DNA from 3 places in the Kribbella deserti genome. Region 3 is predicted to be linked to each of the others. Evidence: riboswitches for the same ligand, from Rfam matches in the RefSeq annotation. Region 3 holds a riboswitch; each other region holds the start of a gene.
The links. A riboswitch is a leader RNA that binds a small molecule or an ion and turns the genes downstream of it on or off. The one in region 3 is predicted to bind cobalamin.
Positions count from the first base shown of each region.

Region 1: linked by a shared signal. The riboswitch ahead of ACFFGN_RS26200 (ABC transporter substrate-binding protein) and the one ahead of cobN (cobaltochelatase subunit CobN) in region 3 are both predicted to bind cobalamin.
Region 2: linked by a shared signal. The riboswitch ahead of ACFFGN_RS30755 (ribonucleoside-diphosphate reductase subunit alpha) and the one ahead of cobN (cobaltochelatase subunit CobN) in region 3 are both predicted to bind cobalamin.

Region 1 is NZ_JBHLTC010000035.1:136,339-143,966, reverse strand. Features, by position in the region: gene ACFFGN_RS26230 (MFS transporter) at 1-885, shown strand, start outside; gene ACFFGN_RS26225 (hypothetical protein) at 910-1,335, shown strand; gene ACFFGN_RS26220 (hypothetical protein) at 1,377-2,351, shown strand; gene ACFFGN_RS26215 (alanine racemase) at 2,353-3,465, opposite strand; gene ACFFGN_RS26210 (helix-turn-helix transcriptional regulator) at 3,468-4,106, opposite strand; gene ACFFGN_RS26205 (pyridoxal-phosphate dependent enzyme) at 4,099-5,214, opposite strand; cobalamin riboswitch at 5,262-5,449, shown strand; gene ACFFGN_RS26200 (ABC transporter substrate-binding protein) at 5,477-6,523, shown strand; gene ACFFGN_RS26195 (FecCD family ABC transporter permease) at 6,520-7,521, shown strand; gene ACFFGN_RS26190 (FecCD family ABC transporter permease) at 7,518-7,628, shown strand, end outside.
Region 2 is NZ_JBHLTC010000039.1:168,332-175,959, forward strand. Features, by position in the region: gene gltX (glutamate--tRNA ligase) at 1-185, opposite strand, end outside; gene ACFFGN_RS30730 (fumarylacetoacetate hydrolase family protein) at 178-966, opposite strand; gene ACFFGN_RS30735 (3-methyladenine DNA glycosylase) at 1,049-1,918, shown strand; gene ACFFGN_RS30740 (GNAT family N-acetyltransferase) at 2,600-3,055, opposite strand; gene ACFFGN_RS30745 (hypothetical protein) at 3,168-3,530, shown strand; gene ACFFGN_RS30750 (DinB family protein) at 3,718-4,299, shown strand; cobalamin riboswitch at 4,417-4,658, shown strand; gene ACFFGN_RS30755 (ribonucleoside-diphosphate reductase subunit alpha) at 4,699-7,215, shown strand; gene ACFFGN_RS30760 (ribonucleotide-diphosphate reductase subunit beta) at 7,212-7,628, shown strand, end outside.
Region 3 is NZ_JBHLTC010000018.1:205,991-213,618, forward strand. Features, by position in the region: gene ACFFGN_RS14270 (phosphoglycerate mutase family protein) at 1-493, shown strand, start outside; gene ACFFGN_RS14275 (DUF3500 domain-containing protein) at 554-1,510, shown strand; gene ACFFGN_RS14280 (family 20 glycosylhydrolase) at 1,517-3,841, opposite strand; cobalamin riboswitch at 3,976-4,119, shown strand; gene cobN (cobaltochelatase subunit CobN) at 4,156-7,628, shown strand, end outside.

The DNA.
Region 1 (7,628 bases), on a different contig from region 3:
CCCAGCCGGGACGCGCTCTTCCCGCGGGTGGTCCGGCACGACCAGATGCACGCCGCCGTCACGCTGAACTCGCTCACCTTCCAGGTCGCCCAGCTGGCCGGTCCGGCGCTCGGTGGTCTGCTGGTGAGCACGGTCGGCGTCACCTGGGCCTTCGCCGTCGACCTCGGCGGTCTGACCATCGCCACCTTGATGTACGTCGCGCTGAAGCCGTATCCGTCGAACGAGCACAGCAGTCCACCCAGCCTGTCCGCCATCGGCGAGGGCATTCGCTACGCCTTCCGGCGGCGGGACCTGCTCGGTACCTACGCGATCGACATGGTCGGCATGTTCCTGGCGATGCCGATCGTGCTGTTCCCCGCGTTCGCCACCGAGGTACTGCAGGAACCGAAGCTGCTCGGCCTGCTCTACAGCGCCGAGTCGATCGGGGCCCTGCTCGCGACGCTCACCAGTGGCTGGGCGGCGCGAGTCCACCATCACGGCCGCGCGGTGGTGATCGCGACGATCGTGTGGGGTGGTTCGGTCGGCCTGGCCGGGCTGGCGCCGAACATCTGGATCGCGATCGCCTTCTTCGCGGTGGCGGGTGGTGCCGACATGATCTCCGGGCTGTTCCGTGCCGTGATCTGGAACCAGACGATCCCCGACGAGATGCGCGGCCGGCTCGCGGGTATCGAGATGCTCTCGTACTCCCTCGGCCCGCTAGGTGGTCAGGCCCGCTCAGGTCTGGTCGCCGACCTCACCACGGTCCGTACCTCGATCGTCAGCGGCGGCATTCTCTGCGTCGCCGGCGTCGTTCTCACCGCCGCCTGGCTCCGCGACTTCTGGCACTACGACGCCCGCACCGACGAACACGCCGTCCGCGAACGCACCCTCCGCAACGAACCGTGACCGCCTCGACAGACGGGTTGGCAGATGGGCGACGTGACTGAAGACCTGATCACCACGAGGCTGGAGACGCTCGCACGGAATGTGGAGGCGTCGTACGGCGAGGCGGTGGTCGTCCAGCGGCCGGATATCTGGGAGGTCGCGCTTAGCGATGCGGCAGGCGCTGGGATCTCGGTCGAGTGGTGCGACAACGGCCCCGGCACACACCTGCTGTACGTGGATGTGGGTCGGCATTCGGTCACGCTGCACCGGGATGACGATTCCGTCGACTACCTGGAGCAGATCGTTCGGGCCGCGGTCACCGGCGGTATCACCGAGTCTCGACGGCCGGGCAGGAGCCGGCTCGAGATTCCCTTGGCCGACGGCATGACCGCGACGGAATCCGGATATGGCGTGTCCTTCGCGCGGGACCAGCCGCACACCTATCCGGCGTACAGCACTGGCCGCGCCTGAACCGGGGTTTGAGGAGGGTGGATGGCCTACAGTCGGTGGTCATGCGTATTCGTGTCGCTGTCGCCGCGTTGGTTCTCGTTGTCCCGTTGGCCGGGTGCGGCTCGGGGAACGAGGCGGGTCCCACGCCTACGCCGTCGCCGTCCGCAGCCGTGACACCGAGCGAAAGCCCGAGCGGCACGCCGAGTGAGACGCCGAGCGCGCCGACGGCGAAGGTGGCCGACACGTTGTGCGTGCGGATCGACCAGACGCTGGTGCAGCGGACCTTGGACGTCTCGTCGGTGGCGATCCAGACGAAGCCACTCCCGGCCGAGCTGGGCCTGCCGACGTACGACGTGTGCGAGCTTCAACTCGGTACGGGTACTCCCGGCGGCAACCTGCGCATCGGCGTCTCGGTGCGACCGGCCAAGCTGACGGATCTCGCGGCGTCCCGGGCGACGTACAACGCGACACGCGGCTCGGCCGAGGTGGCCAAGGACGTGATCGCGGGCGACGGGGGATTCGGTACCAGCCGGTTCGTGGTGGTGCTCGACGAGAACCGGCTCGTGAAGGTGAGCGGTCCCGCCGCGAAGATCGAGAAGTACGCCGCCCTCGCCGCCGCGACCCTCCAGAACCTGCCCGGCCTACCCGAGCCAGAACCCCTCGTGGCCCGGACGGAATGCGAGCGTGGTTCCTCCGAGGCAGCGGCGGTACTCGGCGCGCCCGCGTCGTTCCGCCGGGATGGTGAGACTCCGACGGGCGACCTGATCTGCGGCTGGGGTACGGCGTCGACGGTGCTCTGGACGTCCGAGGCCCTGGTGCCCGAGGCGGCCCGGGTGATGGACACCGCGCGCAAGTCGCCGACCGCCGAGTCGATCCCGCTCGGCGACGAAGCCCTGATCGACCTCAAGACGCTGACCGTGAAGATGCGCGTCGGCGACGACCGGATCGTCACGATGACCCGGCTGCCCGCGGGCCAGGCCGACAAGAACGACATGACCGCGTTCGCCCTCGCCATGGCCGGCCTCTACACGAACTGACCTACCAACCGGTGATGCGCGGCCAGGTCTCGCCGGTCGCGAGCTGGTACGACGCGTGCTGGGCGGCGGTCGCGCACGCGTGATTCGGCAGGATGCGCAGCCGGGTACCGACCGGCAGCTCGGGCAGTTCCCGTGAGCTGCCTTCGCGCAGGCTGAGAATCCCGTGCTCCTGGCTGGCGTCCGTCATCAGCAGATCCGCAATGACCTCGCCGCCTTCGGCACAGACCAGCCCGTAGCCCTGGTCCACCGCCTGTCGCGCGGTACCGCGGTCACGGGACGTCGCCATCCAGCCCGCGTCGGTGAGGATCCAGCCCTGATCCGGCCGATGCCCGATCACGGTGGTGACCACGCTGAGCGCGAGGTCGTCGACGGTGCAGACGCCGATACCGGCCATTACCAGGTCGAAGAAGACGAAGTTGCCGGCGCGGATTTCCGTGACGCCGGTCAAGTCCCGCGCGAAGTGCGCTGTCGGGGTCGATCCGACGCTCACCACCGGAGCCTCGAAGCCCTTGTCACGAAGGGATTCCGCCGCGCGCACCGCGACCGAGCGCTCGTTCTCCGCCGCTTTGACCAGTTCGGCCTCGGTGTAGCAGAAGTACGACTCCCCGGCATGAGTCATTACCCCGCGGACCTCGCCGCCGTCGCTCAACGCGCGGGCAATCGCGATCAGCTCAGGCGAATCCGGTTCGACCCCGCCTCGATGGTCGTCGCAGTTGATCTCGATCAGCGCCGGGATACGCACGCCCGACTCGTTCGATACGGCGGCGACGGCCTCAGCCTGAATCACGCTGTCCAGCAGTACGACGAGGTCAACCCCGCTTCGGCGCAACGCGACCACATCCGGTAGCTTCGCGGGCGTAATCCCCACCGCATAAAGGATTTCGGTGCACCCCGCGGCCGCGAAGCCCTCCGCCTCGGCGAGCGTGGATACCGTGATCGGCCCGGTGCCACCGTCGAACAGCAGGCGTGCGACCTCGACCGACTTCGCCGTCTTCAGATGCGGCCGCAGCGGTACGCCGAGTGGCGCGAGCTGATCGCGAAGGCGCTGGATGTTGCGGACGACGCGGTCGGAGTCCAGCCGCAGGTACGGCGTGCGGGTGGTTGCGGAGGACATGGTCACCTCACGTAGTTGTAGACGGTGGCGCGGGAGATGCCGAGGATCTCGGTCAGCGCCGGAACCGAGTGTTTCACCTCGAGAAAGCCCTGCTCCTTCAGGGATCGAAGCAGTTCCTTGCGGTCGGCAACTTCCAGATCGCGGGGCATTCGACCTCGCGCGGCGGCGAATTCCTCAACGACGGAACGCAGTTCGCCGGTGGTTCGCGCCCGCAGGTTCTCGGTCAGCGGCTGCTCGGGCGAATCGGTCTGGACCAGGTTGCCGAGGGCCCGCGCGACCGTGGAGAACAGGGATACGTCGAGGTTGAGGCAGATCGCGGCGACGTACACGCCGGCGCTGTTCTTCAGGCCGATCGAGGTGCTCTTGGCCGGGCGCCCGTCGGGAAACCTGTTCGGGTAGTTCTGGATCACGCTGGGGTAGTCCGGGTCCTCGACCCGGGCCAGCCCGAGCTCGGTCGCGGGCGCGCCGACGGCCCGTCCGGACAGGTTGTTCTCGATCACGCGGATCGCGTTGTCGGGCCGGCGCAGATCGTGCAGCACCACCTCGCAGACGCCGGGAAACATCTTGCCCAGCGCAACAACGATGGTCTCGGCCTCGCGCAGCAGTAGTTCGTCCTCAGTCAATCGAGTCAGCTCAGGCATCGAAGACCTCGGCCATCCGGGTGGTTGCCTTCAGCCCCGACCCGGTCAGGATCACCACGGTCGTTTCGCCCGGGCGGATCTGCCCGCGGGCGCGGAACACCTCGATCGCCGCGGCGGCCGTCGCGCTGGTCGGTTCGGCGTAGAGCCCGACCGAGGCCAGGCGCCGTACCGCTCCGGCGATGCCGGCCTCCGGAATGGCCGCGAGGTCCCCGCCGGATCGCCGGATGGCCGCGACCACCTCGGGCAACCGGATCGGCCGCTGGATCGCCGTACCCTCCGCGATCGTCGGCGTGAACTCCACCGGCTGATCGTGGAACGCGCCGACGATGGGCGCACACGCCTCCGGCTGGGCGACGAGCAACCTTGGCAGCCGGGGGATGTGCCCGGCCGCGAGGAGTTCGGAGAAGCCCAGGTCGCACCCGAGCACGATGCTGCCCGCCCCGGCCACGGTGACGACGGCATCGGGCGCGCGGAAGCCGAGGTCCTCCCAGAGTTCGTAGGCCAGGGTTTTGGTCCCTTGCAGGAAGAACGGATGCCAGTTGTGGCTCGCGTAGTACGTCTCGGCTGATTCCGCCAGCGCGCGGGCCGAGGTGGCCTCGCGGTCGCCCGGGACGAGTTCGACCTCGGCGCCGTACGCGCGACTCTGCAGCACCTTCGCCGGGGAGGTGCCCTCGGGCGCGAGGATGCGGGCCTGGATGCCGGCGCGAGCGCTGTACGCCGAGACCGAGGAACCACCGTTGCCGGAGCTGTCCTCGATCACGCGGTCGATGCCCTGGCCCGCGAGGTACGACATCATCACGCTGGTACCGCGGTCCTTGAAGCTGCCCGTCGGGCTGAACCACTCGAGCTTGAACAGCACGTCGGCGTCGCCCCAGCGCTGATCCACCAGCGGCGTACATCCCTCGCCGAGGGTGACCGGTTCGCGGATGTCGCCGGGCAGAGCGGCACGATACCGCCACAACGAGCGAACGCCCGGGTCGATCTCGTCGGGGCCGATGCCCGGCAGCGCCGACACGGTCAGCGGTGCGCCATCGTCCCCGCGCCAGCGGGAAACCTCCAGCGGGTAGTCGCGCCCGGACCGCGGATCGACGTACGTCGGCTCACTCATACGATAAGTCTAATCGTAGACATTTAGTCTATCAATGTCGGCATGGGCTACCGTGGCGCCGTCGTGGTGCTCGGGAAGCCGGTGAGATACCGGCGCGGCCCTCGCCACTGTGATCGGGAAGTGCATCGGCCACCCTGCCCAGCAGGGGTCACTGGTTGCGTGAGCAACTGGGAAGGCCCGTCGGCGCACGAGGTATCCCGTCAGCCAGGAGACCGGCTACGACGCGTCAGACCCGTCCACGAGGTGCTGGAGGAGCGGTCCTATGGCCGTTGGTGCGTTGCTGAAACCTGTCCTGATTCTGACCGCGCTGACCGTTGGCAGCAGCCTGGTCGCCGGCTGCGGTGGTGCCGCCCAGGCGGGTGACGAAACCGGGGCCGCCGCCATCACCGTGCGGAACTGCGGCCTGGACGTCACCGTCGATGGCCCACCCAAGCGCGTCTTCGCGGCGTACCAGCCGGCGATCGAGATGGCCCATGCGCTGGGGATCTCGGACCGCCTCGTCGGTACGGCGTACCTGGACGCGGTGGTGCTGCCCGAGTACGCGGAGGCCCAGAAGTCCCGGAAGTACTACAAGAACCTGCCCAGTCGCGAGGAGCTGCTCAGCCAGAATCCGGACTTCGTGCTGTCCGGGTTCAACGACGTGTTCAGCAGCAACGGCAGTGACGCGAGCTTCGGCGCACGCAAGGGCCTGGCCGAACTCGGCGTGCGGACGTGGATCTTCAGCCCGCTCTGCCCGACGGCGGACGGTCTCGGGGACGAGGCGATCGACCCGAAGACCGTCTCGATGGACAACGTGTACGCCGATCTGCGCGACCTCGGCCGGATCTTCGGGGTGTCCGAACGGGCCGAAGCGGTAGTCGCCGACCAGAAGACCCGGATCGCGGCCGTGCGCCAGAAAGTGGCCGGGGCCGACCGGCCGACGGTCGCCATCCTGCGGGCCAACCTCGAAGGCGGCATGACCGTCTCGGGCGGTCCGGACTTCGGCACCGTGCTGATTCGCGAGGCCGGCGGTGTGAACGCCTTCGCCGATCTCACCTCCCGGCGGAACGTGAAGATCAGCATGGAGGAGTTCATCAAGCGCAATCCGGACTACGTGCTGGTGAGTGACTGCTGCGACGCCACGATGACCGAGGCCGACGCCGCCGCGGAGGTGGCCGCGTTGATGAACAACCCGGCGCTGGCGAATCTGAAGGCGGTCCGGAACAAGCGGATCAAGCCGTTCCTGTTCGCGCATCACTCGGCCGGTGTGCGGGGTGCGCACACCACCGAGCTGATCGCCGGCATCATCCATCCCGACCTGGTCAAGTGAGGTTCCAGGCTCAGCGTGCGGCGGGTCTGCTGATCGCCCTGGCCGTGCTGGCCGGTGTGGTCGTGGTCTCGGTGATGGTCGGTGACCGCTTCCTCGGACCCGACGAGGTGTACGCCGCCGCGCGCGGCTTCACCGGTTCCGATACCGACCGCGTGATCCGGTACCTGCGGTTTCCCCGCACGATGGCAGGCCTGCTCGCGGGCGCCGGCCTCGGTCTCGCGGGTGCGGTGATCCAGGGCGTGACCCGGAACCCGCTCGCCGGGCCGGGCATCCTCGGGGTGAACGCCGGTGCCGCCCTCGCGGTCGTGGTGGCGATCGGCCTGCTCGGCATCCACAGCCTCAGCGGTTACGTCTGGTTCGCGATGGCTGGTGCTCTGGTGGCAACCGTTGTGGTCTACCTGGTCGGCTCGGCCGGCCGCGGCGGCGCCACCCCGGTGAAGCTGGCGCTCGCGGGCGCGGCCATTTCGGCATTCCTCGGCTCGGTCACGTCCGCGATCACCTTGCTCGACATCTCCACGTTGAACGAGTTCCGCTTCTGGGTGGTCGGTTCGCTCGGGCGTGCCGACGTACCGACCATCAGCCAGGCGTGGATCTTCATCCTGGCCGGATCCGTTCTGGCGCTTGGCCTGGCCAGTTCGCTGAACCAGATCGCGCTCGGTGACGAACTCGCCAGCACCCTCGGTACCAAGGTCAACCTGGTTCGCCTCATCGCCGCCCTCGCGGTGATGGCGCTGGCCGGTACGGCGACCGCCATCGCCGGGCCGATCGCCTTTGTGGGGTTGACGGTTCCGCACATGGCGCGGGCGATCGTCGGCTCGGACTACCGCTGGATCCTGCCATGGTCGATGGTGCTCGCGCCGACCGTACTGCTGCTCGCCGACGTCATCGGCCGTCTGGTGGTCCGGCCCGGTGAACTCCAGGTGGGCATCGTGACCGCGCTGGTCGGCGCGCCGCTGTTCATCGCGCTGGTCCGCCGCCGGAAGCTGGCCGAACTGTGAACCGCCTGGTCGTACTGCGTTCCGGGCCGGTCTCGGCGCGGGTGGATCTGGTCAGCCTGGTCACCGGTTCGATCGCGTGGGTGCTGACCTTCGCTGTGGCGGCGGTG
Region 2 (7,628 bases), on a different contig from region 3:
GTGTCCTCGATGCGCAGCACCATCTTGCCGCCGTAGTGGTGCGCGAAAGCCCAGTTGAACAAGGCGCTACGGATGTTGCCCACGGTCAGCAGACCCGTCGGCGAGGGTGGGAACCGAACCCTGACCTGGTTCGGTTCGAGTCCGCCCAGGACGTCGTCGTCGGTCGGGGCAGGCCTTTCAGTCACGCGTGATCACCTTGTTCGTCAGGGTTCCGATTCCTTCGATGCTGACCGCGACCTCGTCGCCGGGCAGCATCGGGCCGACACCCGCGGGGGTGCCGGTGAGGACCACGTCGCCAGGCAGCAACGTGGTGAAAGAGGTGATGTAGGCCAGCACCTCGGGAATGTCGAAGATGAACTGCGAGGTCCGGCCGTCCTGCTTGACCTCGCCGTTCAGAGTGGTCGTCACGCGCAGGTCGCTGACGTCCACGCCCGTGCTGATCCACGGGCCGAGCGGGCAGAAAGTGTCGAACCCCTTCGCCCGGGCCCACTGGCCGTCGGACTTCTGCAGATCGCGCGCGGTCACGTCGTTGGCGACGGTGTAACCGAAGATGACCTCGTCCACCCGCTCCTTGGGCACGTCGCGGCAGATCCGGCCGATCACGATCGCCAGTTCGCCCTCGAAGTGCACGTCGTTGGTCTGCTCGGGATAAACGATGCCGTCGCGCGGGCCGATCACCGAGGTGTTCGGCTTGAGGAAGATCATCGGCTCGGTGGGTACGTCGTTGCCGAGCTCGGCGGCGTGCGCGGCGTAGTTCCGGCCGACACAGACCACCTTGCTGCGCGGGATCACCGGCGCCAGCAGTCGTACGTCGGCCAGCTGCAGGCGTTCGCCGGTGAGCTGCACGGGCCGGTAGAGCGGGTCGGAGTCGAGCACGGCGACCGTGCCGTCCAGACCGAGCGGGTCGTCGGTTTCGACGATGCCGTACTTCGGTTCGTCGTCGACGGAGAATCGAGCGATACGCACGGATGAGCCTCTACTAGCGATGGTCAAGCGGTGGGATGAACGGATCGAGCCTACCGCCGGGCCGGGGTGAGACAGTGGGACGGTGAGCAATGTCAGCCTGGCCGCCCTCCCCCCAGCGGTGTGGCAGCCCCTGCGAGACGATCATGCGCGGCGCGCCGACGCCCTGGTCGCCGGTCACCTCGAGCGCCGCCGCCGTCGTGAACCCCATCCCGTCGAGGACTTCCTCTTCACTTACTACCCGACCCGGCCGAAGCAGCTGCGCTTCTGGCATCCGGGCCCGGGCGTGCAACTGGCCGAGGCTCCGGAGTACGAAGGCAAGCGGGGCTACCGCGTCATCGACGGCGTGGCCTCGATCGACCCCGCCGAGATCGTACGGCGCTCCGAAAGCATCGCGTGGATCCGGGAACTGCTCGCCTCGACGGCGGCCCGCCAACCCCAGTTCGGCTGCTTCGGCCTGCACGAGTGGGCGATGGTCTACCGCCAGAACGCGGACCAGGTCCGCCACAACGCCTGGCCGCTACGCCTTGGCTCGGGTGGTACGGACCAGGTGGTGGAGTCGCATCGGATCGGCTGCTCGCACTTCGACGCGTTCCGGTTCTTCACCGAGCCGGCCCAGCCGCTGAACGTCCTGCAGCCGCGTCGCGAGACCCAGCCGTTGCTGGAACAAGGTGGTTGCCTGCACGCGAACATGGACCTCTACAAATGGGCGTCCAAGCTGATCCCGTTCACGCCGGGCGACCTGCTGCTGGACTGCTTCGAACTGGCCCGCGACATCCGCGAACTCGACATGCGCGCCTCGCCGTACGACCTCCAGCCCCTCGGCTACGACCCCATCCCCATCGAAACCCCCGCCGGCAAAGCCGGCTACGCCACCGCCCAACGCACCTTCGCCACCCGAGCCCACCCCCTCCGCCACCGCCTCACAGCCCTCTGCGAAACCCTGCTCCCCTAACTTCTCTCGCTTACGCCCCGCCGCGCGGACGCGTCTGGCCCCGGACCGCGATGGTCGGCGGGAGTGTGCCCAGCGAGGCCCGCCGAGGTGCGCCCGGCAGAGTGGCTGGCCACCGTCGAGGTGGGTTACCACCTCGGATTCCGAGGTGGTAACCCACCAGCCCAATGGCTAGCCACGCGCAGGACACACCGCGACGGGGTTCGGCGCGACTGCCGGGGTTCGGCGCGGCTGCCGGGTTTTGCGCGGCTGCCGGGGTTTTGCGCGGCTGCCGGGTTTTGGGGTGCCCGCTGCCGAGTTGTTTGACCGCTACCCGGTTGCAGCCAGGTACTCGCACAAAAACTCGGCAGCCGACCGCAATCACCCGATCACCAACCACGCGGTCCAACTGGCAGCCAACCCGACCCACAGCCCGCCAAACCTCGACGCGTGGCGCACGGCAACCCTGGCCCGCAGCGCGGCAGCCCGTCGCGTGGCACGTGGCGGGTGGCGGGTGGCCAGCCTGATGCGAAGCGCGATAAGCCTGCGCAGCGTCCGCGCCAACCCGGCGCGGGACGTGCGGGACCTCCCGAAACCCGGCCAAATCCCACCCGATTCCCGCCCGCCTTAAGCGGATCCAGGCCAAACGCTCCATACCGGATCGATCTAGCGACACCGCACGCCAGTGAGACGCAGGGCGCAAACTCAGAGGTCGCGGAGGAAGCGGGAGGACTTGCCTGCCTGGTCGAGGTAGCCGCGGGCTAGGTAGAAGTCGTGGGCTCGCGCGCGGCGGTCGCTGCTGGTGACCTCCATGCGGGAACAGCCGCGTTCGATGGCGAAGGCCTCCGCGGCGGCGACCAATTCTGCGCCGATACCGCGGCCGCGCGCTTGGTCCGCGACAACCAGCGCCACGATCCGGGCCCAGGAGCCATCCTTCTCGAAGAAGGGGCTGACATGTACGGCGATCACGCCCAGCAACTCGGCAGCTTCGGTCGCTTGCTCGACGGCCTGTTCGGCCACGAGGACCATGCTGGCGGGGTTGTCGGCGAAGGTCTTGAGGCGGGCCTCGACTGATTGCACGCCGTCCTGGGGATAACCCAACTCGTCCAGCAGGCTGGCGATCGGGGCAGCGTCGGCACTCTCGGCTGGTCGTATCCGCATGGCTGGGAATCCTGCCACGGCATGGCAGGTCCCGGACACGTACCGATGGCGGAGGTCAAACGCTTGTAGGTTCTGGCGGTCTGATCGGCCGTCGCCTGAAACCGGAGAGTGCATGAACCGCCTGAGCAAGTTGACCCTCGCCGCCGTCGTTGCCGCCGTGCCCGCGATCCATGGCGGCACCGTCGCCGAGGCGGCCCCGGCCGCCGAGACCGGCGCGGCGATCCAGTGCTACGCGATGCCAGGTGGCGGGTGGATTCACAACGCCCGGACCACCAGCGCCGCGCCGAACCGCATCGGGCCGTACGAGGCGTGCCGCAACACCGGCACGATCGCATCCGGCCGTACGGTCGCGCTCGCCTGCTGGCTCTACAACGACTACAACAACCTCTGGTACAAGACGAACAGCAACACCTACATCTACAGCAGCCACTTCAGCTCATCGGTGAAGGACCGCCTCTCCCCCTGCGAGGGCTGACAACACCACCAACGCCCGGGTCCTCCACGCGAGGCCCGGGCGTTTTCACGTGCCGGCAGGACCTGGGCGCACGCTTGTAGCAGACGGCTGCAGTCAAACGCGTGATCGACACGCCAAGGGTTTGACTTCGCCATCTTCGCCAACAATACTTCGAACATACGTTCGATACGGGGTGAGGAGAAGTGGCATGCCAGAGCCGTTTGACTGGGAGATCCTGCACCGGCAGTCGGCGATGGCGATGGTGCGAGGGCAACTCGGGTTCAGCTGGCTCGTCCTGTCGGGGCGACTGGCCGAATTGACCGATGAGCAATACTTCTGGCGCCCAACTCCAGAGGCGCTGACCGTCGTACGGCGGCACTATGCGGGCCGCTTCCGCCTGCACGGGACAGGCGAGTGGACGGCGCAATGGCCGAACGAGCCGGATCATCGCGGGCCACGGACGATCGCCTGGCTGATCGCGCATCTGACCGAGACGTTCTTCGAGCGCTGGGAGTGGACCTTCGGCGAGAGCAGGCAGAGCCGGACGGACATCACCCTGCACGGCAACGCGCGTGATGCCGTCGCCTGGCTCACGCACTGGGTCGAGGCCTGGCAGCAGTCGATAGCCGAACTGCCTGAGGAGGATGTGATGCGAATAGGCCTGAGCCAGGCCACCGGACTGGACGCGGCATCACCATTCGGCCACGTCGTTCTGCAGCTGAACCGCGAGCTGATCCACCACGGCTCCGAGATCATGACACTGCAAGACCTGCACGCCCTGGCGGCCTGACCCACCCTGGCGACCCACCGGCCCGACCAGCCTGACTGGCCGTGGCGGCCTGACCGGCGGCCGAACTCGGCGGCGACACGCGTGTGCCGGTGGCCAAGATTTGCCCAGCGCGCGGCTAGCATCACTACCGCTAGTGGTCCTGAGCGACTAGCACCACAAGGTGTAGTAGTTCAGGGGTAAGAGGGAATCCGGTGGAAAACCGGAACTGCCCCGCAGCGGTGACCGGGAACGACAGCCGTCCAACGGTTCCAGCAGGAACCGCCGACAGCACTGGACCAGCCAGGTTCGGGAAGCGACGGCCGGTAGGACCGAGAGGTATGCCCGGGAGTCCGAAGACCTGCCATTGGCGCGCGCACCGCCGGTGCGCGCCGCCCGAGGCACTCGCGAGGAGAGAGAGCTTTGACCATCACTTCGGTCCCCCGAAGCACCACCGAAAGCAGCACCGCAAGCAGCACCCGAAGCACCACCGTCAGCCCTCAGCTGGAAATGGACCGACTGCGATTGATCGTGGCCGAGGCCGCTGCCGGGCTCGGCTCGGTCGACCCCGAGCTGATCCTGACGGAGACGCTGGCCACCTGCTACGACGACATCACCCAGGACGAGATCGAGCAGGCGCTGATCATGGCCGCGCGCTCGTTCGTCGAGACCGAGCCGGAGTACGGGTTCGCCGCCGCCCGGCTGCTGCTCGACCGGATCCGCCGGGAGGCGCTCGGCCGCGTGCACGGCGAACCGCGCCAGGCGAGCCAGGCCGATATGGCCGCGGCCTACGTCGAGTACTTCCCGGCGTACGTCGAGACCGGTATCGCGGCGGGTCTGCTCGATCCGGCGCTGGCCGGGTTCGACCTCGGCCGGCTGGCCCGGGCGATCCGGCCCGAGCGGGACCTGCAGTTCGCGTTTCTCGGGCTGCAAACGCTGTACGACCGGTATCTGCTGCACATCGACAAGGTCCGGTTCGAGCTGCCGCAGGCGTTCTTCCTGCGCGTGGCGATGGGCATGGCGCTGCGCGAGCACGACCGCGAGGCGCGCGCGATCGAGTTCTACGAACTGCTCAGCTCGTTCCGCTTCATGTCCTCCACGCCAACGCTGTTCAACTCCGGCACCACCCGTCCGCAGCTGTCCTCGTGCTTCCTCACCACGGTGGAGGACGACCTCGCCGCGATCTTCTCCGGCATTCGCAACAACGCGCTGCTCGCGAAGTACTCGGGTGGTCTCGGCAACGACTGGACGCCCGTGCGCGGGATCGGCGCCAAGATTCGCGGCACGAACGGCGAGTCCCAGGGCGTCGTACCGTTCCTGAAGATCGCGAACGACACGGCCGTCGCGGTCAATCAAGGCGGGAAGCGCAAGGGCGCGGTCTGCGCGTATCTCGAGACCTGGCACATCGATATCGGCGAGTTCCTCGACCTGCGCAAGAACACCGGCGACGAGCGCCGCCGGACCCACGACATGAACACGGCCAACTGGGTGCCCGACTTGTTCGTGCAGCGAGTCGAGGCGGACGAGTCGTGGACGCTCTTCTCCCCCGACGAGACACCCGACCTGCACGAGTTGTACGGCGAGGCCTTCGCCAAGCGCTACACCGAGTACGAGGCCGCCGCCGATCGCGGTGAGATCCGGGTCTTCCGCAGGATCCGCGCGGTAGACCTGTGGCGGCGGATGCTGACCGTGCTCTTCGAGACGGGCCATCCGTGGATCACGTTCAAGGACCCGTCGAACCTGCGCTCCCCGCAGCAGCACGACGGCGTGGTGCACTCGTCGAACCTGTGCACGGAGATCACGCTGAACACCAGCGCCGACGAGACCGCCGTCTGCAACCTCGGCTCGATCAACCTGGTCGCCCATCTGACCAGTGACGGCCTCGACGCCGATTTGGTCCGCGCGACCGTGCGGACGGCCGTGCGCATGCTCGACAACGTCATCGACGTGAACCTGTACTCCACGCCCGAGTCCGAGCGAGCCAACCAGCGGCACCGGCCGGTCGGCCTCGGCCTGATGGGCTTCGCCGACGCGCTTTTCGCCCTGCGAATCCCCTACCAGTGCGAAGCGGCGGTCGAATTCGCCGACATCTCGATGGAACGGATCAGCTACCACGCGATCGAGGCCTCGTCCGAGCTGGCCGCTGAGCGCGGGCGTTATGCCAGTTACGACGGTTCGCTGTGGAGCCAGGGCATCCTGCCGATCGACTCGCTGGAGTTGTTGCGCACGGCAAGGAACGGCGATCTCACCGTCGACACCGGCCAAACGCTCGACTGGGACACCCTCAGGGCCAAGGTACGCCGTGACGGCATGCGCAACTCCAACGTGCTGGCGATCGCGCCGACCGCGACGATCTCCAACATCTGCGGGGTGAGCCAGTCGATCGAGCCGATCTACCGCAACCTGTTCGTGAAGTCGAACATGTCCGGCGAGTTCACCGTCGCAAATCCCTATCTGGTCAAGGATCTCAAGGCGCGCGGACTGTGGGACCAGGCGATGGTCTCCGATCTCAAGTTGTACGACGGTGTGCTCGCGCGGATCGACCGGATTCCGGCCGACCTCAAACAGCTGTACGCGACGGCCTTCGAGATCGACCCGCTCTGGCTGATCAAGGCTGGTTCTCGCCGTCAGAAGTGGATCGACCAGTCGCAGTCGCTCAACCTGTACATGGCGGCGCCCTCGGGCAAGGCGCTCGACGAGTTGTACCGGTCCGCCTGGCGCTACGGCCTGAAGACGACGTACTACCTGCGTTCGCTGTCCGCCACGCACGTGGAGAAGTCGACCCTTCAGGGCACCGACGGCCGCCTCAACGCCGTACCCGTCGCCCCGCCAACGTCAACGTCAACGCAGGCGCCGACGCCACCGCCACCGCCACCGCCACCACTAAAGCCGGCCGACGTCTGCTCGATCGAGAACGAGGATTGCGAGGCCTGCCAGTGAGTGTCACCGGGCTGGGCGAGATCACCCTCGGCGCCGGCCGGGTCGAGGTCAGCGACAAGGCGATGATCAACTCGCGCGCGGATGTGAACCAGCTGCTGCCGCTGAAGTACCAGTGGGCCTGGGACAAATACCTTGCCGGGTGCAACAACCACTGGATGCCCACCGAGGTGTCCATGCAGGCGGATATCGCGTTGTGGAAGAGCAGCGACGGCCTCACCGCGGACGAACGGCTGATGCTGAAACGCAACCTGGGCTTCTTCGCGACCGCCGAGTCGCTGGTGGCGAACAACATCGTGCTCGCGGTCTACCGGCAGCTGACCAATCCCGAGTGCCGGCAGTACCTGTTGCGCCAGGCCTTCGAGGAGGCCGTGCACACGCACACCTTCCAGTACATCTGCACCTCGCTCGGTCTC
Region 3 (7,628 bases):
CTACGTCTCGCCGTACCTGCGGGCTTTGCAAACCCTGGAGGGCCTCGGCATCGACGACCTGGTCGAGACTGCCCGGGAGGAGCCGCGGCTGCGGGAACAGGACTGGGCGAACTACCAGGACACTGCCGACATCCTCCGCCAGAAAGAACTGCGCAACTCCTACGGCCACTTCTTCTACCGGTTCACGCATGGCGAGTCCGGGTCGGACGTGTACGACCGGGTCTCGACGTTCCTGGAGACGATGCACCGCGACTTCGAGAGCGCGGACGCGCCGCGGAACATCCTGCTGGTCTCGCACGGTCTGACGATGCGGCTGTTCTGTATGCGCTGGTTCAAGTGGTCCGTGCGGTTCTTCGAGACCCTGTCGAATCCGGACAACGCCGAGACCCGGGTCCTGCTCCGGCAGCCCGATTACCGCTACAAGCTCGATCGGCCGTTCGACCAGTGGTGCGACTACACCCCCACGCCACGCGAACGCTCCGCCTGGCTCTGACCCCGGAATGAGCCAACCGGCGTCTAGGGTCGCGGGGAACTTCGGATTGGGAGGCCGTTCATGAGGGATCTGCTGCGCGATGTCACGCTCGAACTGCTGGAGACGCTCGACGAGGCGCAGAGCAGCGCGATCCGGGCGCCGTTCGATGTGGACGACCGGCTCGAGTGGACGTACCTGCCGGGCGCTCGTCCCGGGCTGACCCTCGGGGAGATGACCGCGGACCAGCGAGTGCTCGCGCGGCGGCTGATCGAGATCGCCTGCAGTGAGCGCGGCCTGACCGACGCACTAGGCGTGATCGCGGCCGAGGGCATTCGGCGCAACCTCCCGCAGCTCGCGCCGGGTTCGACCGTCGACCTGTTCGAGGACCAGCGGTATTTCCTGCGCATCCTCGGTGATCCCGCCGGCGACGAGCCGTGGGCCTGGCGGCTCAACGGCCATCACCTGGCCCTCCACCAGACCGTCACCGCCGCGGGCGTTTCGATCACGCCGCAGTTCTTCGGTTCCGAGCCGACGACCGTGCTCGAAGGCCCGCACACCGGCCGGCGGTTCCTCGCGGCGGAGGAGTGGCTCGCCCGCGACCTGCTCGCCGCGCTCGAACCAGCCCAGCGGGAGCTCGCGATCGTCTCCCCGGACGCGCCGGACGACATCCTCACCCGGTTCGACCCGGTCGCGGATCCGGGCCTGCTGCACAAGGGCCTGCCGTACGGCGAACTCGATCCGCGCCAGCGCGACCTGTTCACCCGCCTGGTCGACCAGTACGTCGGCCGCGCGGCCGAACCGATCGCCCAGCGCGCGTGGCACGACATCACCGACGCGGGCATCGAGCAGCTGACCTTCGCCTGGGCGGGTAGCCCGAAACCAGGCGAAGGCCACTACTACTCGATCGCCGGCCCGACGTTCCTCCTGGAGTACGACAACACCCAGGACGAGGGAAACCACATCCACTCGGTCTGGCGCGATCTGCGCAACGACTGGGCCCACGACCTCCTAGCCGCCCACTACGCCGCCCATAGCTAACGGACCTCAGGACCCGTAAAGCCAGAACTCGTACAGCGAATAGCCGTACGTCGTCGCGCGGGTGACACCTTGCATCCGCACGAACTTGACCGGCTCGGGCGCATTGAGCGTGACGGTGTCGTCCTTGCAGGTCGACGTGCCGACCGTGGCCGCGTCACGCCAACTGGTCCCATCGGCCGAAACCTGGATCCGGTACGCCGACGCGCAAGCCGCCTCCCAGAACAAGCGAGCCGAGCTGACCCGCGCGGGCTGCGCGAGCGTGAGCTGGAGCCACTCGCCGTTGGCATAACCGGACGCCCACCGTGTGGTCAGATCGCCATCGTTGACGTGCCGGGCGGCCAGCCGATCCAGACCCGCCTCCACGGACGAGGCCGAGGCGGTCGCCGTGAAGGAGAGGTGCCGCAGCCCCTCGGGAGCGGGCGGCACGGTACGAACGGCCGTCTGCGTCGTGGACCGCAAGTGGATGCCGCGATGCAACGCCGAGACACGCAGCACGGCTGGTGCGGCGGCACTCGGCGCGGTCCGCTGTGCGGTGAGCCGCCAGCTCCAAACGGCGGACTCGCCGGCTTCGAGATCTCCGTCGCCCGCGCTGAGTGGTTCGATCGAGACACCCGTGGCGGCGAGTTCGACGGCCGGCTGCACCCGGGTCAACGTCGTACCGCCGCGGTTCGTGACAGTCGCCGACAAGGTGGCCGACTCGCCCGCCGCGAGCGGGGCGACGGCGCCGGCCGTGATGCCGAGCCGCGGATCACCGGCCGTGGGCAGCGTGGTCGCGATCATCTCGGTGCCGGGTCCGATGCCCAAAGCGGAAGCCCTGCTCATGAAGGACTCATACGACAGACCGGGCTCCGCGCCCCGCCACATCTTCTGTGCGAGAACGCCGAAGGCCGGTTCGACCAGCCCATGCACGTCCAGCTCGTCGTAGTCAGCGTGCACGAGGTCGTTCCAGACCGCGGACATGGCGCCCCGGAGCAGCGGGTCGGCGGCGTCGACCGTCTGCCCACCGGCGAAGACGTTCGGCTGCCAGTTGTCGAACAGCCAGCGGCCGTCCAGCCCGCGACCGTGGTAGTAGTTCGCGAACGGCACGATGTAGAGCAACGCGTCGTTCGTGTTGATCAGGGGATACCCGTCGGCCAGCGCCGCCTTCGGGCCGTACCAGCTGTTGTTCCACGAGTTGATCGTGACGTCGCGGTCGTAGCCGTTCGCGCTGCCGGCCATCACCGAGAAGCTGCCCCACGCCGAAGCGGTCTTGCCGAGGCTGCGAACGTGCGCGGTGATGTCGTTGAAGTACTGGCGGTACTGCGGCTCGTACTCCCTCGGGTACTCGTCCGCGCCGACATGTACGGCCGGCCCTCGGAACCACGGGATGAACTCGTCGAACACCTGCTTCATGAACTCGGTCGTTGTCGGCTTGGTCAGATCGAGGTGGTCGGAGTTGCCGCCGTTGAGCCCGAGGGTTGGATCGAACTCGATGAACGCGCGGGCGTGGGCGGGTGCGTCGATCTCCGGCACGATCGTGACGTGGTGATCCGCCGCCACCGACTCCAGCCGATCCCAGTCGGCGCGACTGAACGAGCCGTCCTTCGCCGCGAGGCCCGCGAACCGTGGATTGTCCGAGGCCAACCGGAACGCCGACTGTGCCTTCGACCAGTCACCACCGGGCGCGGTGATCTCGTTGTCGTTCAGATGGATCTGGAAGGTGTTGAGCTTGAACCAGCTCATGTAGCGGACGTAGTCGCGGACGTACTTCTGGTCGAACCAACGCCGTCCGACATCGAGCATGAACCCACGCACGGCATAGTTCGGCCAGTCGATCGCGCTACCCACCGGAACCGTGGCCTCGCCGGGGCTTTGGCGCACCAGCATCTGCAGCAGACTGCGCGTCGCCCAGAACGCGCCGGTCGTCGTACGGCTCACGATTCGTACGCCGTTGGTGGTGTCCAGCTGGTAGCCCTCCTTCGCGGCGACTGCCGTGGCGGGACCGACGTTGGCGGCGGGATCCAGCCGTACGGCGATGTCGCGCGCGGTCGGACGGGACTCGACCACGACCGGAACGCTCCAGCCGGTGATCGCCCGCAGGTCGTCACGGAGCTGCCCGGCGACCTCGCGAAGTGCCACCGCGTCGGCGGGCCGCAGAGTGACTCGCAGGTCGCGGCGGAGCCTCAGCTGCCCGGTGCCGCCGGTCCACTGCTGCAGGGCGGGCACTACGGCTGGTGCGGCGTTGACTTCTTCAGCTTCGACTGTCGCGGCGCTTGCTGGACTGATGGCGGGTGGTGTGGCGGTGGCCAGCAGGCCGGCCACCAGTAGCAGGGCGGTGCACAAACGACTCATCGGCGCTCCTTTAGTACAACACTCATGCCCGAACATGATCATTAGAGCTTTGAATGCGCAGTTTCACGCTTTCGAGAGTTTTGAGCAGGCACGTGCGAACGTCAAGGCCTCGGCGTTGGCGGCTCGCCAGCCGCAGGCAGCAGGAGGGGCGGTGGTCGGCTAGAGTTCGGGACGTCATCGACGGCAATGCAGGAACCCGGTGCAAGTCCGGGACGGTCCCGCCACTGTGACCCCGTAACCCGGGGGAGTCAGGAACTGCCGCCGTCGGATCAGCCCACCCGGGGCGCGGACACCCCGAGGAAGGACGCCGGAACATGGCCTCGGCCACCCCCGATCTTCTCCTGCTCTCCACTGCGGACACCGATCTGCTCGCGGCCGCCCAGGCCGATACCGGCTGGCGGGTCGCGAACCCGGCGCGGGTCGAGCTCGACTCGCTGCCCACCCTGCTTGACGGCGTCGAGGTCGTAGTGGTCCGCCTGCTCGGCGGTCGCCGCGCCTGGGAGGAGGGCCTCGACGCCGTCATCTCCTCGGGCCTTCCGGTGGTGGTGCTCAGCGGTGAGGCCGCGCCCGACGCCGAGCTGATGTCGCTGTCGACCGTGCCCGCCGGTGCCGTCACCGAGGCCCTCGCCTATCTGCGCGAAGGCGGCTCGGCCAACCTGGCGAACCTGGCCGCGTTCCTGCGCGACACCCTGCTGCTCACCGGTGACACCTTCGAGCCGCCGCAGACCCTGCCGACGTACGGCGTGCGCGAAGGCCGTTCCTTCGTGCCGGACGAGCGGCCCGTGATCGGCGTCGTGTACTACCGGGCGCACGAGATCAGCGGTAACACCGCCTTCGTGGATGCGCTGGCCGACGCGATCGAGGCCGCCGGCGCGCAGGCCCTGCCGGTCTACTGCGGCACCTTGCGTGGGCTCGACCCGTCGTCGGAGGAGAACGCCGAGCTGTTCGGCCTGTTGAGTAAATGCGACGCCCTGGTCACGACCTTGCTCGCCGCGGGCGGCACGGTCGCGGCCGACGCGAGCGCGGGTGGCGCCGACGACGCCTGGGACGCGGGCGCGCTGGCATCACTCGACATCCCGTTGATCCAGGGCCTCGCGCTGACGTCGACCCGTGAGGTGTGGGAGGCGAGCGACGCCGCGATCAGCCCGCTCGACGCCGCCACCCAGGTCGCGATCCCGGAGTTCGACGGCCGCCTGATCAGCATTCCCTTCTCGTTCAAGGCGTACGACGCCGAGGGCATCGCGTCGTACGCGCCGGATCTGGAACGCTGCGCGCGGCTGGCCGGAATCGCGGTCGCCCAGGCCCGCCTGCGCCACGTTGAGCCCAAGGACAAGAAGCTCGCGCTGGTGCTGTCGTCGTACCCGACCAAGCACGCCCGGATCGGTAACGCCGTCGGCCTCGACACCCCCGCCAGCGCCGTCGTACTGCTCGGGCAGTTGAAGGAAGCCGGCTACGACCTCGGCAATCTGGATCTCGCCGAACTGCAGGGCAGTGACGGCGCCGATGGGCTGATCCACCGCCTGATCACCGCCGGTGGGCATGACGTCGACTGGCTGACCGACGAGCAGCTCGCGAACGCTGTCGCGAAGATCCCGCTGTCCACGTACGCGAAGTGGTTCGGCGCGGTGCCTTCTTCGTTGCAGGAGGCAATGACCGAGGCGTGGGGGGACGCGCCCGGCGAGTTGTACGTCGACAACTCCGGGCCGGAGTCGGCGATTGCGCTTGCGGCGTTGAGATTTGGCAACGTCGTACTGATGATCCAGCCGCCCCGGGGCTTCGGCGAGAACCCGGTCGCGATCTACCATGACCCGGAGATGGCGCCGTCGCATCACTACCTCGCGGCCTATCGCTGGCTCGAGGCCGCGCCTTCCGATGGCGGGTTCGGCGCGCACGCGGTCGTCCACCTCGGCAAGCACGGCACGCTCGAGTGGCTGCCAGGCAAGGGAATCGGCATGGCCGCCGATTGCGCGCCCGACGCCGTACTGGGCAACCTGCCGCTGGTCTACCCGTTCATCGTGAACGACCCGGGCGAGGGTACGCAGGCCAAGCGCCGCGGTCACGCCGTCATCGTCGATCACCTGGTACCGCCGATGGCGCGCGCCGAGACGTACGGCGATATGGCGAAGCTGGAGTACCTGCTCGACGAGTACGCGACCGTGCAGGCGCTCGACCCGGACAAGGTGCCGACGTTGCGCGCCCAGATCTGGACGTTGATCCAGGCCGCGCAGTTGCACCACGATCTGCACACCGAGTCGAAGCCCGAAGACGACGAGTTCGACGACTTCGTGTTGCACCTCGACGGGTATCTGTGCGAGATCAAGGACGTTCAGATTCGCGACGGCCTGCATATTCTCGGTGGCGGTCCGGTGGGGGAGGCGCGGGTCAATCTCGTGCTGGCGATTCTGCGCGCGAACCAGATGTGGGGCGGCCGCTCCGGCGCCGTCCGGGGTCTGCGCGCGGCGCTCGGGGACACCTTCGGCGTGGACGAGGCCGCCTTGCTGGAGAATCCCGGCCTGCGCGTCGAGTCGCTGGAAGCCCTTGCGGCGTTGACGGATCTGCCCGCGGTCTCGGCGGCGGACGGTGTCGATCTGCTCGAGGCCGTCGCGCGCAAGCTGGTGGTCGCGATGGAGACGCTGAGCTGGTCCGCCGAGAAGGTGCCGGTGGTTGTTGCCGAGGTCATCGGTGTGCAGTCCGACGGCGTGGAGGCGTCGCTGCGGTTCGCGGCGGAAGAGGTCGTACCGCGCTTGGCTCGCACCGGGGACGAGCTGGCGAACGTACTGCGCGCACTGGACGGCCGTTTTGTCGAGGCCGGCCCATCCGGTTCGCCAACGCGTGGTCTGGTGAACGTGCTGCCGACCGGCCGGAACTTCTACGCCGTCGACCCGAAGGCCATTCCGAGCCGCAACGCGTGGGACGTCGGCGTCGCGCTGGCCGACTCGCTGCTCAACCGGCACCAGGCCGAGACCGGTTCATGGCCGCGCTCGGTAGGGCTCACCATCTGGGGTACGTCGGCCATGCGGACTCAGGGCGACGACCTCGCCGAAGTGCTCTGGCTGCTCGGCTGCCGCCCGGTCTGGGACGAGGCCTCGCGGCGCGTGAGCGGTTTCGAGGTTGTACCGGTGGCGGAGCTCGGTCGGCCGCGGGTGGACGTGACGATCCGCATCTCCGGGTTCTTCCGGGATGCCTTCCCGCACGTGGTTTCGCTGCTGGACGAGGCGGTTCGGACTGTCGCGGAGCTCGACGAAGATGCTGCGGACAACTATTTGCGGGCCCACGTCCTGGATGATGTCGCGGCGGGCAACGAGTTGCGCGCGGCAACGGCCCGGGTGTTCGGATCCAAGCCCGGCTCGTACGGCGCCGGCCTGTTGCCGCTGGTCGACGCGCGCAACTGGCGGACCGACGCCGAACTCGCCGAGGTGTACGCCGTCTGGGGCGGATACGCCTACGGCAAGGACCTCGACGGCGCTGAGGCCCGTCCGTCGATGGAGCGCGCGTATGCCCGGATCCAGGTGGCGGCCAAGAACGCCGACACCCGCGAGCACGACATCATGGACTCCGACGACTACTTCCAGTACCACGGCGGCATGGTCGCGATGGTGCGCCACCTGACCGGCTCCAACCCGAAGGCCTACATCGGCGACTCCGCCGTACCGGCTGCCGTTAAGACGCGGACGTTGGAGGAGGAGACCAAGCGGGTCTTCCGGGCTCGCGTGGTGAACCCGCGCTGGATGTCGGCCATGCGCCGGCACGGATACAAGGGCGCCTTCGAGATGGCGGCGACGGTCGA